DNA from 2 places in the Senegalia sp. (in: firmicutes) genome. Region 1 is predicted to be linked to the other one. Evidence: a T-box and tRNA genes for the amino acid it is inferred to sense, from the RefSeq annotation. Region 1 holds a T-box; the other holds one or more tRNA genes.
What was found. The T-box of region 1 lies ahead of leuS (leucine--tRNA ligase). A T-box ahead of a tRNA ligase gene usually reads a tRNA of that ligase, here a tRNA-Leu.
Positions count from the first base shown of each region.

Region 2: it encodes a tRNA-Leu, which carries the amino acid that the T-box ahead of leuS (leucine--tRNA ligase) is inferred to sense. The anticodon was not compared.

Region 1 covers NZ_JBQCYD010000003.1:35,989-41,140, reverse strand. The annotation lists gene obgE (GTPase ObgE) at 1-993, shown strand, start outside; gene yhbY (ribosome assembly RNA-binding protein YhbY) at 1,018-1,311, shown strand; gene ACTHUW_RS01360 (hypothetical protein) at 1,372-1,557, shown strand; gene nadD (nicotinate-nucleotide adenylyltransferase) at 1,607-2,218, shown strand; gene yqeK (bis(5'-nucleosyl)-tetraphosphatase (symmetrical) YqeK) at 2,228-2,803, shown strand; gene rsfS (ribosome silencing factor) at 2,815-3,171, shown strand; T-box leader at 3,199-3,381, shown strand; gene leuS (leucine--tRNA ligase) at 3,454-5,152, shown strand, end outside.
Region 2 covers NZ_JBQCYD010000042.1:6,054-11,205, forward strand. The annotation lists gene clpX (ATP-dependent Clp protease ATP-binding subunit ClpX) at 34-1,305, opposite strand; gene clpP (ATP-dependent Clp endopeptidase proteolytic subunit ClpP) at 1,323-1,907, opposite strand; gene tig (trigger factor) at 1,941-3,227, opposite strand; tRNA gene ACTHUW_RS10205 (tRNA-Leu) at 3,361-3,445, opposite strand; gene mgtE (magnesium transporter) at 4,262-5,152, shown strand, end outside.

The sequences.
Region 1 (5,152 bases):
AGAGATGAAGAAACAGGTAGGGTAATTGCAGATTTAACAGAAGAAAACCATACCTTTACTGTAGCAAAAGGTGGTAGAGGTGGTAAAGGTAATGCAAAATTTGCAACACCTACAAGGCAAGCTCCAAGATTTGCTGAAGGTGGAGCTGCTGGTGAAGAAAGATGGATAATATTAGAACTTAAACTACTTGCAGATGTAGGACTTATTGGATTTCCTAATGTAGGTAAATCAACCTTACTTTCTATAGTTTCAGCTGCAAAACCAAAGATTGCTAATTATCATTTTACTACTATAAATCCTAATTTAGGTGTTGTTAAATTAAATGATGCAAATGATTTTGTAATAGCAGATATACCAGGACTTATTGAAGGTGCCCATGAAGGAACAGGTCTTGGTCATGAGTTTTTAAGACATATTGAAAGAACAAAAGTATTAGTTCATATGGTAGATATATCAGGACAAGAGGGAAGAGATCCAATAGAAGATTTTCATAAAATAAATGAAGAATTAAAATTATACAATGAAAAACTAGCAAGAAGACCTCAAATAGTGGTAGCAAATAAAAGTGATTTAATGCCAAATAATGATAAGTTTAATGACTTTAAAGAAGAAATAGAAAAATTAGGTTATAATGTATACAAATTATCTGCTGCAACTAAAACAGGTGTTAAAGATCTTGTATATAAAATAAGTAATATGCTTAAAGAAACAGGAGATATGGAGTCACTAATAGAAGTAGAAGAAGATATAAAGACTTATGATTCAAAGGATGAGAAAGATATTATAGTTAAAGAAGAAGATGGCGAATATTTTGTAGAAGGAGCTATAGCTCAAAAATTAATGGATTCAACAAACTTAGAGGATGTAGATTCTACAAGATATTTTCAAAAGCGATTAAGAGAATTAGGTATAATTGATAGATTAAGAGAACTTGGAATAAATGAAGAGGATTCAGTAAATATTTGTGGATATGAATTTGAATTCTTTGAATAAAATTAAAAGAAAAGAGGTAGAAATATGATTACAGGAAAACAAAGAAGTTTTTTAAAGAAAAAATCACATGATATGGATTCAATACTTCAAATAGGTAAAAATGGTTTATCTGATAATTTGATAGAACAAGTTGATGAAGCCTTAGAAGCTAGAGAATTGATTAAATTAAATGTTTTAAATAATAATCTTTTAGATGCTAAAGAAGTAGCAAATGAGCTTGCAGAAAAGACTAATTCTGAATTTGTTCAAGCGATAGGAAATAAAATAATATTATATAGGGAATCAGAAGAAAACAAAAAAATAAATTTACCTAAGTAATGAATATTTAAGGCAACTCAGGTAAGAATTATAAATATATATAAAGGAGTTGTTGTAGATATGACTAATATAGAAAAGGTAAAAAATCTGTATGAAGAAAATTACAGATGCATACGTTATGAAAATGATGTAAATGGAAGTATGATAATTTATTTTAAAAATTTTGAAAAAGAAAAGATAGAAGAGATTTCTTCTTCAGATTCAGAAGAAATAGATGAATTAAAAGCTTTTATAGATGAAAATTAATCTTCTTTTTAGAGGATTAATTTTCATAATAGTTAATTGGAGTGATATAATGCGAAAAATCAAAAGAATAGGAATAATGGGAGGAACCTTTAACCCTATACACATAGGCCATTTGATAATTGCAGAAGAAACTAGAAAAAAATTCAATTTAGATAAAGTAATATTTATCCCTACTGGATCTCCTCCTCATAAAGATAAGACTAAATTAATACCTGCCTTAGATAGGTATATAATGACTATACTTGCAACAATAAAGAACAAATATTTTACCGTATCTGATATTGAAACTAATAGGATAGGGACAAGTTATACAATAGACACATTAAAAAAATTAAATGTAATTTATAAGGACTCTGAACTTTTTTTTATAACAGGAGCAGATTCTATACTAGATATAGAAAATTGGAAAGATACTGAAGAATTACTTAATATATGCACATTTATAGCAGCGACAAGACCAGGATATAATTTAGATGAAGTGAATTTTCAAATAGATAAATTAGAAAAAAAATATAATAAGAAAATAAGCTTTCTTACCATTGCCCCTATGGATGTATCTTCTAGTCAGATAAGAAAAAGAATAAAGGAAAATAAAACCATTAAATATATGACTAGTGATTCGGTTATAAATTATATTGTAGAAAAAGAATTTTATAGATAGGAGGATACCATGGAGATTTCTAAAATAAAAGAAATATTAAAAAATGAAATAGATGAAGAGAGATATAAGCATACTATTAGAGTAGTAGATATGGCTATAAAACTTGCAAAAACTTATAATGTGGATGAAAAAAAAGCAGAATTAGCAGCCCTTTTACATGACTCAGCTAAATATAAAGATAGGGAAGTATTACTTGAAAAAGCAAATGAATTTGATATAATATTAGATGTTATTTTAAAAAACAATCATCATTTAATTCATCCTTATTTAGGAGCAAAAATAGCAGAACTTAAGTATAATATAGTAGATGAAGATATATTAAATGCCATAAAATATCACACAACAGGAAGATGCAATATGACTATGTTAGAAAAGATAATATTTATGGCTGATTTTATAGAACCAAATAGAAGTTTTCCTGGTATAGATCATATAAGAGACTTAGCTTTTAAAAACATTGATAAATCAATGGTACTTGCCATGGATAATACTTTGAAATATATAATTGATAGAGGTTTTCTAATACATCCTGATACGATTGAAACTAGAAATAGCTTGATTTTAAAAAATGAAAATAATATTTAGGAGATGATAAATTGAAAGAAATTAAAGAAAAATTAGCATTAATTATAAATGCAGCAGATGATAAACTAGCTCATGATATAGATGTTTTAGAAGTTAGTGAACTTACAAGTATTGCAGATTATTTTATGATATGTAGTGGAAACAATGAAAGACAAGTAATAGCAATAGCTGATGCTATAGATGATAAATTAAAAAAAGAAGGATATATATTAAGGGCAAAAGAAGGACATAGAAAAGGAAGATGGATATTATTAGATTTTACAGACATAATAATTCATATATTCCATAAAGATGAGAGAGGATTTTATAACTTGGAAAGATTGTGGGCAGATGGAAATAAAATTGATATTGACAATTACATTAGTTAATATATAATATTTATAATAGATAAAATTTAATAAAGTATTATAAAGAGTAGTAGATAATATAGAAATTTTTAGAGAGTCAGTGTTGGTGGAAGCTGATAATTTTTAATTATTGAACTTACTTTAGATTATAGATTAGTCTCCATTAAAAGACTCTTAAGTGGGCTTTATAGTCAATTAGGGTGGTACCGCGAGTAACTTCTCGTCCCTATCTAAATCAATAGATAGAGATGAGAAGTTTTTTAATGTTTAATAATTTTAAAATATATAAATAGGAGTGAAAATATGACTTATAATTTCAGTAAGATTGAAAAGAAATGGAAGAAAAATTGGGAAGACAAAGGTGCATTTGAAAGCTTTAAGACAGACAAAAAGAAATACTATCAATTAGAAATGTTCCCTTATCCATCAGGACGTATTCATATGGGGCATGTGAGAAACTATTCAATAGGAGATGTAGTAGCTAGATTTAAGAGAATGGAAGGCTACAATGTGCTTCATCCTATGGGCTGGGATTCATTTGGGCTTCCAGCAGAAAATGCAGCTATAAAACATGGTATTCATCCAAATAAATGGACCTTAGAAAATATTGCTGATATGAGAGAACAGTTAAAAGAAATAGGTCTTTCTTATGATTGGAATAGAGAAATAGCTACATGTTCACCAGATTATTATAAGTGGACACAAGAATTTTTTATAGAAATGTATAATAGGGGTTTAGCATATAAGAAAAATTATGCTGTTAACTGGTGTCCATCTTGTGAAACAGTTTTAGCCAATGAGCAAGTAGTAAATGGAAATTGTGAAAGATGTGATAGTGAAGTTGGTAAAAAGGAACTTGACCAATGGTATTTTAAAATCACAGAATATGCAGATAGATTGTTAGAAGATATGGATAAGTTAGATGGGTGGCCTGAAAAAGTAAAATCAATGCAAAAAAACTGGATAGGTAAAAGTGAAGGTGCTGAAATAAACTTTAAAATCAAAGACTTTGATAATGAGTTAAATGTATTTACTACTCGTCCTGACACTATTTATGGTGTAACTTATATGGTTTTAGCTCCTGAGCATCCTTTAGTAAATAAATTAGTAAAGGATAGTCAATATGAAGATACTATAAGGGATTTTAAAAGAAAATTAGAACATATATCAGATATTGATAGAACATCACTTGATACAGAAAAAGAAGGAGTTTTCACAGGTAGATATGCTATAAATCCTTTAACTAAAAAGGAGATACCAATATATATAGCAAATTATGTATTAATAGACTATGGAACAGGTGCTATAATGGCAGTACCAGCACATGATGCTCGCGATTTTGAATTTGCTAAAAAATATGATTTAGATATAAGAAGAGTAATAGTTAAAGCTGGTGAAGAAGATGCTAAGCTAAATGAAGCGTATGTAGAAGATGGTATAATTGTAAATTCTGATAAATTTGATGGCTTAACGACAAAAAAAGCATCAAAAGAAATAACAAAATATATTGAATCAGAAAACCTAGGTAAAAAAACTGTGAATTATAGGCTTAGAGATTGGCTTATCTCAAGACAAAGATATTGGGGAACACCAATACCTATGGTTTATTGCGATGACTGTGGAGTAGTACCTGTAGCTAGAGAAAATTTACCTGTACTTCTACCTACAGATGTAGAATTCAGTGGAAAAGGTGAATCTCCATTACTTACAAGTAAGGAATTTATGTATACTGCCTGTCCAAAATGTGGTAAGAAGGCAAGAAGAGAAACTGATACAATGGACACATTTGTAGATAGTTCTTGGTACTTTTTAAGATACACTGATGCTAATAATGACAAAAAAGCTTTTGAAAAGTCAGATGCAAAATATTGGATGAAAGTTGATCAATATATAGGCGGAGTAGAACATGCAATACTACATTTATTATATGCAAGATTCTTTACAAAGGTATTGTATGACATGGGACTTTCTCCAGTAGATGAACCATTTGAAAATTTACTTA
Region 2 (5,152 bases), on a different contig from region 1:
GAAGCCGAGGGGATCCCCTCGACTTCTACTTTTTTAAGAAGCATTCTCTTCTTTATCTTCTTTTTTTGATTTCTTTTTTCTTTTTTCTGATAAAACAAGTGTTGGCTCTTTCTTTTTTTCAATAGAATCTTTGGTTATAAGACATTTTTCTATGTCATCACGTGAAGGTATCTCATACATTATATCTAGCATGATTTCTTCAATTATACCACGAAGACCACGAGCACCTGTTTTTCTCTCCATTGCCTTATTTGCTATTAATTTCAATGCTTCTTCTTCAAAATCTAAATCAACATTGTCAATATTAAACAATTCTTTATATTGTTTAACTAAAGCATTTTTAGGCTTTGTTAGTATCTCAACTAATGCTTCTTCATCAAGTTCAGATAAAGAAACTATAACTGGAAGTCTTCCAACAAATTCTGGTATCAAACCATATCTTAATAGATCTTCTGGCTGTATTTGTTTTAATATTTCACCAACATCTTTAATTTCCTTACTTTGTATGTCAGCACCAAATCCCATTGCCTTTTTACCTACTCTTTGTTGTATAACTTTATCAATACCATCAAAAGCTCCTCCAACTATAAATAATACATTTGTAGTATCTATTTGAATAAACTCTTGATGTGGATGTTTTCTTCCACCTTGTGGGGGAACACTAGCTGTTGTTCCTTCTAGTATCTTAAGTAGAGCTTGTTGCACTCCTTCACCACTTACATCTCTAGTAATAGATGGATTATCAGATTTTCTAGCAATTTTATCTATTTCATCTATATATATAATACCTTTTTCTGCCTTTTCTACATCATAATCTGCTGCTTGAATAAGTTTTAAAAGAATATTTTCAACATCCTCTCCAACATATCCAGCTTCAGTTAAACTTGTAGCATCAGCTATAGCAAAAGGTACTTTTAATATCCTTGCTAAAGTTTGAGCTAGTAATGTTTTTCCTGAACCAGTTGGTCCAAGCATTAATATATTACTTTTTTGAAGTTCTATATCATTACTAGTTTTTCTATTTATTCTTTTATAATGATTATATACTGCTACAGCTAAAGATCTCTTTGCTCTATCTTGCTTTATTACATAATCATCTAATATTTCATTTATCTCTGATGGCTTTGGTAGTTCATTCATATCAAAGTCCATATTTTCGTCGAATTCTTCATCAATTATTTCTTGACACAATTCTATACATTCATCACAAATATATACATTGGGTCCTGCAATAAGTCTTCTAACTTGTTCTTGAGACTTGCCACAAAAAGAACATTTAAGCTCTTTGTCATCAAACCTTGCCATTAAGACACCTCTTTTCATTATTTCCTTGCGCTTATGACCTCATCAATTAAACCATATTCTTTAGCTTCATCAGCATTCATGAAATTATCTCTATCAGTGTCTTTTGAGATTCTCTCTAAGTCTTGACCAGTTCTTTCAGATAAAATCTTGTTTAATTTATCTCTCATTTTTATAATTCTTTCAGCATGAATCTGAATGTCTGTTGCTTGGCCTTGTGTTCCTCCTAATGGTTGATGAATCATAACTTCAGAATTTGGTAGTGCATATCTCTTACCTATTTTACCTGCTGCAAGTAAAAATGCACCCATACTTGCACACATACCAACACATATAGTTGATACGTCTGGCTTAATATATTGCATTGTATCATAAATTGCAAATCCAGATGTAATAGATCCTCCTGGACTATTTATATAAAGCTGAATATCCTTATCTGGATCTTCAGCTTCTAAAAATAGTAATTGAGCTACTACTAAACTTGCTGTTACATCATTAATTTGATCGCTTATAAATATTATTCTTTCCTTTAACAATCTAGAATAAATATCATAAGATCTCTCGCCTCTATTTGTTTGTTCTACTACCATTGGTACTAATGCCATAACAAATCCCTCCAAGTACAATTAATTATATTTTTATGCTAATTTAGCATTATCAACTAAAAATTCTACAGTCTTAGTTTTAATTATACCCATCTTAATTGATTCTAAATCTGATTCTCTTAAGTTCTTTTTAAATTTAGATACATCTTGTTTAGATTGCTCTGCATATTTTTCAATTTCCTTATCTACTTCTTCATCACTAGCTTCAATTTCTTCTTCTTTAGCTATAGCATCTAATACTAAATCGCTTTTAACTAAATTTAAAGCATTTGGCTTTAATTGTTCTTTTAAATCTTCTATTTTAGAATTAGTAAGTTCTAAATATTTCTCTAAGTCTAATCCTTGATATCTTAATTTGTAATCAAGATTTCTTACTTCTTCTTCAGTTTGAGATTCTACCATGACTTCAGGAATTTCTACTTTAGCATTTTCCATAACTTTTTCTATAACACTATTTTCAAATTCACTTTTTTCTTTATTTTTAGCTTCTTCTTCTAACTTAGTTTTTATATCAGATTTTAATTCGTCTAATGTATCAAATTCAGATACATCTTTTGCAAATTCATCATCTAATTCTGGTAATTCTTTTTCTTTTATTTCATGGATTTTCACATCAAATTTTGCACTTTTACCTTTTAATTCTTCTGCTTGATAATCTTCAGGAAAATCTACATTCACTTCTACATCATCACCTGCATTTTTTCCTACTAATTGCTCTTCAAATCCTGGGATAAATTGTCCTCCCCCAATTTCAAGAGATTGATTTTCTGCAGTTCCACCTTCAAATTTTTCTCCATCTATAGAACCTGAATAATCAATTATTACATTATCCCCTTCTTTTATCTCTCTATCTTCTACTTCTACAAGTCTAGAATTTCTATCTTGCATAGTTTTTAATTCATTCTCTACATCTTCATCTTCTACATTATACTCATTTTTCTCTACTTCTATACCTTTATATTCACCTAATTCAACTTCAGGTTTAACTGTTATTTCAGCTGTGAATATAACTGGTTTTCCTTTTTCAAGTTCAGATATATCAATGTCTGGTCTATCTACTGGCTCTATTTTATTTTCATCAATAGCTTTTTCATAAGCAATTGGTAATACTATATTAATAGCATCTTCATAAAATACACCTTCTCCATATCTTGATTCTATAATCTTTCTAGGCGCTTTGCCTTTTCTAAACCCTGATATATTGAATTTAGATCTATTTTGTAAATATGCCTTTTGAATTGCTTTATCAAACTCATTATACTCTACTTCAAACTTTAAAGTTACTTGATTGTTTTCTTTTTTTTCTACTGTTGAACTCATTAATTAATTTCCTCCTTAAAATAAGTAAATCTATTTTATCTCTTATCACTATATGATAGAGTAATTATATCATACTTTAACCCTACATACTAAAAAAACCAATGGTTTTACCATCGGTTTAGCATTTTGTCAATGGTGCGGGAGAAGGGACTCGAACCCCCACGTCAATGACACTAGATCCTAAGTCTAGCGCGTCTGCCAAATTCCGCCACTCCCGCATAAATTATAATACAAATACTTTTTGACAAGTTTAATTATATTATTTTTATTGATACTTGTCAATAAAAAATAAAATAAAAAAATATTCAAAATATTTTATTATTTGTGTTTAAAATTATTTATAGGAGGTATATATATAATACTATTAATAGAAGGGGATGATTCCACCAAAGTAGAAAATAAGTATTAAAAACAAATCTTTAAATATTATCATCCTAGTAATTGTCAAAACGATTTTAATAGCTTCAAATTAATATCAGTTAATCTGACAAACTTAATGATAATATGAAAAATGGGTTTCAATCTAACTAACAAAACAAAGAATTACATTAGCACTTTAAGATTATTGTATTCGAAGCAACTATACCCTTGGATTACCTTAAAGAAATAGATAAGTAAGTATAAGGTCTTTGAAATGGTAAATCTTAAAGAAAAGCAAATATCCAATATTTAAGTTATTTATAAAAGTAACATTCAATTAACAAGTAAGTAGTAGTAGTATTTAAGTACTGGTATTAGAGAAAAGTAGTATTATTTAAATAGTAGTATTAAAGAAAGTAGTATTAGGGTATTTAAAATCGGAAGGAATGATTCCCCCACAAATTAATAGTAGTACCTCATAGAAAAGAACATCTCAATACAACAATCTGGAGATGTTCTTTTCTTTATGCAATTTATAATATTCTTATCCTTAAAATACACTTCCCTATTTCATTTGTATAAATTAAATATAAAGGATTGCTTAAAATATCAATAATTATATTAAATAAAGGGTATATATAATAGATGTCAAGTAATTAGCATTGGAGGTCACTATGGAATATAAATCTTATCAAGAAAATTTACTCAGATATTTATTATACATACCTAAAGAAGATCTAAAATTAACTATATCTCGTATTCATCCCGAGGATATATTGGATGCATTAAGGATTTATGATGGTGATAAAAAGGAAATAATTTTAAAAATTCCTGAAGAAGTATTGGTTGATATTATTGATCAAGCTGAAGACGAGGAAAAATATGAACTGTTGTCATTAATGCCTGATAGAAAACAAAAAAACATAGTTGAAGAGATGTCATCTGATGAATTAACTGACCTATTAGGTTCCATATCAAATGAAGAGGCAAATAGTATTATTTATAAGATGGATATTGATGATGCAGAGGAGATAAGAGAGTTACTAAGCTATGAAAAAGACTCTGCTGGTGGAATCATGGCAACAGAATTCATTGCTATAAGAGAAGATATGACTGTAGCTGATTCACTTAAATATCTTCAAAAAGAAGCACCAAATGCAGAAACTGCTTATTATTTATATGTATTAAATGAAGAAGAAAAGTTAAGGGGTGTTGTATCTTTAAGAGATTTAGTTGTAGCCAATTTTGATAGAGAAATAAAGGAAATTATGAATGAAAATACAATAAAAATCCCATGGGATATGGATCAAGAAGAAGTAGGTAATATATTTGAAAAATATGGTTTTGTCTCTATGCCTGTGGTAGATAGTTCTGAAAAAATGCTCGGGATCATAACTGCTGATGATATTTTTGAAATAATGAAAGAAGAATATACAGAAGATATGTATCTTTTAGCTGGACTTGATGAAGACGAAAAAATTGAGCGAACTGTTGGTGAATCTGTTAAAAATAGACTTCCCTGGCTTTTTGTTAATTTAATTACTGCAATCCTTGCCTCTGTTACT